DNA from 2 places in the Halobacillus ihumii genome. Region 1 is predicted to be linked to the other one. Evidence: riboswitches for the same ligand, from Rfam matches in the RefSeq annotation. Region 1 holds a riboswitch; the other holds the start of a gene.

Evidence for each region. Region 1 has a riboswitch for glycine ahead of gcvT (glycine cleavage system aminomethyltransferase GcvT). Riboswitches for the same ligand answer to the same signal wherever they lie in the genome.
Region 2: linked by a shared signal. The riboswitch ahead of serC (3-phosphoserine/phosphohydroxythreonine transaminase) and the one ahead of gcvT (glycine cleavage system aminomethyltransferase GcvT) in region 1 are both predicted to bind glycine.

The regions. Positions count from the first base shown of each region.
Region 1 is NZ_CACVAO010000001.1:257,526-259,940, forward strand. It holds gene gcvT (glycine cleavage system aminomethyltransferase GcvT) at 1-966, opposite strand, end outside; glycine riboswitch at 1,134-1,226, opposite strand; gene G6R08_RS01375 (DEAD/DEAH box helicase) at 1,396-2,415, shown strand, end outside.
Region 2 is NZ_CACVAO010000001.1:3,565,144-3,567,558, reverse strand. It holds gene serC (3-phosphoserine/phosphohydroxythreonine transaminase) at 1-1,007, opposite strand, end outside; glycine riboswitch at 1,110-1,189, opposite strand; gene G6R08_RS17820 (ArgE/DapE family deacylase) at 1,589-2,415, opposite strand, start outside.

The DNA of each region.
Region 1 (2,415 bases):
AGATTGAGTGCCCGTTGTAACAAAACCAATTGTCTTATCTCCATCTAATACTTCATAATTTGTCCGCGGGATGCCCTTGTCGATCATTTCAATACCGACTAGTTTTCGGCTTGTTCCTTCTTCCTTCTGCTTTTTCAGTACTTCTTTGCCAATAAAATCAGCATCTTTTTTCACTCGAACAGCAAAGGAGAGGCCTGCTTCGATCGGGGTGATTTCAGGGCTTAATTCTTGCCCATACAAAGCCAGGTTCGCCTCGAAACGTAATGTATCACGAGCTCCCAAACCAATTGGCTGTACCTCAAAAGCTGCCCCTTTCGACAAAATAGCTTGCCACAACGCTGGGCCTGAAGCAGCAGGAAGGTAAATCTCAAAACCGTCCTCACCCGTATATCCCGTACGTGAAACGATAGCTCTATCCTCAACGCCTTCAAAGGAAACATCCTTCAAAAAGCGAAAGAACTTAATAGAAGAGAGATCAACCTCCGTCAGTTGCTGCAGTATTTCCTCTGCACGCGGTCCTTGAAGAGCGAGCTGAACGAACTCATCAGACACATCCTCAATCGTGACTTCTCCATTTTGATGATCCTTAAGCCATTGAACATCTTTTTCCCGGTTTGCTGCATTGATAACGAGCAGATAATCGTTCTCGTCAAGCATATAAACAATCAAATCATCTACAGTACCACCGTTCTCGTAGCACATAATTGTGTACTGAGCTTTACCTGGTTCTAATTTTGACACATCATTTGTTAACATGCCCTGTAAATAATCCAGGCTATCCTTTCCTTTCACCTTTACCTCACCCATGTGAGACACATCAAATAAACCTGCTTTGGTTCGTGTTGCTTCATGCTCTTCTTTAATGCTTGTAAACTGAACGGGTAAATCCCATCCGCCAAAATCGATCGTTTTCGCTCCTGATTTCTTATACTCAGAATAAAGTGGTGTTCGTTTCAATTCAGTCATCCTATCACTCCTCCAAGATCTGATTAAGCATAAAAAAGAGACTCTACCGCTTATTACGGGAGTCTCTGTCCATTCACCAGAAAGTTTCACGCTAACCTGACACGATCGTCAAACCTAGTCGCTTGCTTCTTGGGTGGTTTACTGTATGTAAACACTCTCCAGAGCTGCGTCATACAGAGGTCTTTTTGCCTGAGAGATTCACAATAATAAATTGCTTGCTCCTTCGGCGCTACATGAGTAGTCTCTCCCCCTGCAGTCATTCGCAATTAGTATTTTATTAGATTAATTTGGGCATACTAACCTGTAAAGTTCAATACGACAAACTCTCTTAATTTTCACGTTCATTATACCATAGCGTTGCAAAAGAGCGAATGCAGAATTCGAATTTATATGAATTCTTTTGAAAATTACCTACAGGAGGTGGATCAGATGGTAGAAATTCTACACGATCAAGATTATATAGAAACGCTTTCCAACAACCTAACACAACCAGATTCCTTATGTTCATGGGATGAATTTAAACTTGGATATAATGCCTTACACTACCGGTCAGTTCCTGAATTTAATGGTGTTCTTTCTACGAAACATTTACCCCATGTAGACTTTCTAGACCATCAGATTCAGGCATGTGAGAAGGTCATCCATGAAATGAACGGAAGAGCTATCCTGGCTGATGAGGTTGGTTTAGGAAAAACGCTCGAAGCCGGACTGATTTTGAAAGAATATATGATCAGAGGAATGGCTAAAAAGGTCTTGATTTTGACACCAGCTTCTCTTGTCAATCAATGGATACAAGAATTGAATGAAAAGTTTTATATCCAAGCTGCAACACCGAGGAAGAAAGTGGCTGCCTGGTCAGATTGGGATATTACCGTCACCTCTATCGATATGGCAAAACGTGAAAATCATAAGGACGAAATTCTGTCTATCTCCTACGATATGATTATCATCGATGAGGCCCATAAGTTAAAAAATCATCAGACAAAGAACTACCAATTTGTTAAACAATTAAAGAAAACATACTGTTTACTGTTAACAGCTACACCCATCCAAAATAATTTAAGTGACTTATTTAATTTAGTTTCTATTCTTAAGCCAGGTTATCTTGGAGATCTAGCTACATTTAAAAAGAAATACCGCAAAACATCACTTGACCATACAGAGTCTCATCAGCACATTCACTCCCTGTTAAGCAAACTGATGATTCGAAATCGCAGAAAAGATACCGGATTAGACTCTTCAAAACGCCATGTGACTAATATTCGCCTTACATTTACGGATGAAGAAATGGAGATGTACGAAAAGTTGGCAGCCTTGAAATCTAACTCCCCTTCTTTTACGTGGCTGACATTAGCAAAAGAGCTTTGTTCTACCAGAGAAGCCTGCTTCATGTCGCTGCAGTCTATGCAAAACAAACAAAAGAGCGAATCACCTTTGTTAGCTGATTTT
Region 2 (2,415 bases), 3.3 Mb from region 1:
AGGCTGGCACGCATGCCGCCTACAGAACGGTGACCTTTTAACGTCTCAAGCCCCAGGGCTTTTGCCTCCTTAATGAAAGCAACATCCAGCTCGGCTGACGGACTGACAAAAGGAATGTTCATGATCGATCGGCTGTCTTTCTCTACAGGAGATGAGAACAGCTCTGACTTCCCAATATAATCATAGAGAGTTTGAGCTTTATGACGGTTAACCTGCTCCATTTCCTTCAGCCCGCCACCTTCCTTCAGCCATTCAAAAACGAGCTTTGCCATATAAATGCCGAATGTCGGCGGCGTGTTATATAAAGACCCGCTGTCACTGTGTGTTTGATAATTGAGCATTGCCGGACAGTTATCAGATGCTTTCCCGATTAAATCTTCACGCATAATCACGACCGTCAATCCTGCTGGACCAATGTTTTTTTGCGCTCCCGCATAAATCAGTCCAAATTGAGAAACATCTATTTCTTCCGATAAAATATTAGATGACATATCCGCTACTAGCGGTACATCTCCTGTATTGGGAATATCGTGGAAAGTTGTTCCTTCGATGGTGTTATTCGTCGTAATATGAATATAATCCGCTTCTGGGTCAATCATACTGCTGTCGACAGCTGGTATATACGTGAAATTTGCATCCTCTGAAGAAGCGACCACGCGAATGTCCCCATATTTCTTAGCTTCTTTGATCGCTTTCTTTGACCAGGACCCTGTATTGACATAATCCGCTTTGCCACTTTTGCCCAAAAGATTCATCGGCACCATCGCAAACTGCTGCGAAGCTCCCCCCTGCATAAATAACACTTTGTAATTCTCCGGGATCCTCATCAGTTCTCGAAGCAGCTGCTCCGCTTCTGTAATAATATTTGTAAATAATTCCGAACGATGGCTTAGCTCCATCACAGACATGCCTGAATCAGCGTAATTCACTAAGTCTTGCTGGGCCTTCTCTAATACTGGCAGCGGCAGTATAGAAGGACCCGCTGAAAAATTATAAATTCTCTCCATGTTATCCTAACTCCCTCATTCAATTGATTAGAGCTCACTATGATAAAAAAAGAGGTTGGGATTTCCCAGCCTCTTTAGATGTCAGAATAACAAATAAGTATTTATTATCCTCCTGTCCCTTTGCCTGAGATTGTGAACCCTTCGGCGATGCAACGAATTGCATTCTCTCCAGAAATTGCTCCTGCTATAGTGCGACCCATAGCAATCAACGCAAACTCATTATATAGTTGTAAACTAACAGCTTTTAGAAAACATCGTTCGTTTTTTAAAAGTTAGAAAATTTGTATTATTGGATTATAAATTATATTGCACAACTAATCAAGGGGTGAAAAACTAGCAATTCTCTTGTATTCTTATTGTTAGCGCTTACTTTGTTAATCTTAAGGCATTTTAGTCAAATGCGAACATTTTAAATTAATTCATTGTATTTGTTCGTTTATAGGTAAAGGCATCAATTGAAAGTCTTTAAGAGAACCAGGAAGCAGATAACTATTTAAAAACGACTCTTTAAAAAGAGCCGTTTTCATAGAGGTAAATTTATCGGGAATGGCTTAGACATTCAAGCCTGGTCTGTTAAGAAATTATGTCAAAAATTTCTTAGCAATCTCCTTATAGAGTTGAATACTATTCAGGTATTCATCGACTTCAACATACTCATCGGGCTGGTGAGCTACTGATGTATCCCCAGGTCCCAGCACAATGACGGGAAACTCCTTATCTGCATGCGTAAATTGTGAACTGTCCGTGTAGCCGGTTATTCCCCCAAGTGTTGTTGATCCCCCTGAAGATTCAGCGGTGTCTTGAACTAATTTAACGAAAGGATCCTCACTTGAAGTCTTCACAGGAGTTTGATCGTTCAGAATACGGATTTCCGACTTAAGATCAGGGTATGTTCCTTTTGCAGATTGTATGATCTGGTCGATTTGATCGATGATTTGTTTGTGATCCTGAGACGGAACCGTTCGAATGTCGATATTCACGAAACATTGGTCGGGAACAACGTTCGTGTTGGACCCTCCGTTGAAGACGTTAATGCTAAAAGTAGATCCACCCAGCAAGTCGTCTTCCTCGTATGTTAATTCAAATTCTTCACCTAACATCCTATGGATAATTTCATTCATATGGGCCACAGCATTTGTTCCCATATCCGGCATCGAACCATGAGCCGTTTTCCCGTGTGTGATAATTTGCGGCCATAATGCCCCTTTGTGAGCAATCTTGATGTGATTTTGCGTTGGTTCCGCGACGATAAGGGCATCTAACGGCTCGGCATATCCCTTTTCTGTCAGTTGACGTGCACCAACAGCCCCCGCCTCTTCACCAACCGTTGCTAAAAGGGTTATCTCGCCTTTTTTCGGCAGACCTTCTTCTTTAAGCGAAACCATGGCTAACACACAGGCAGCGAGAC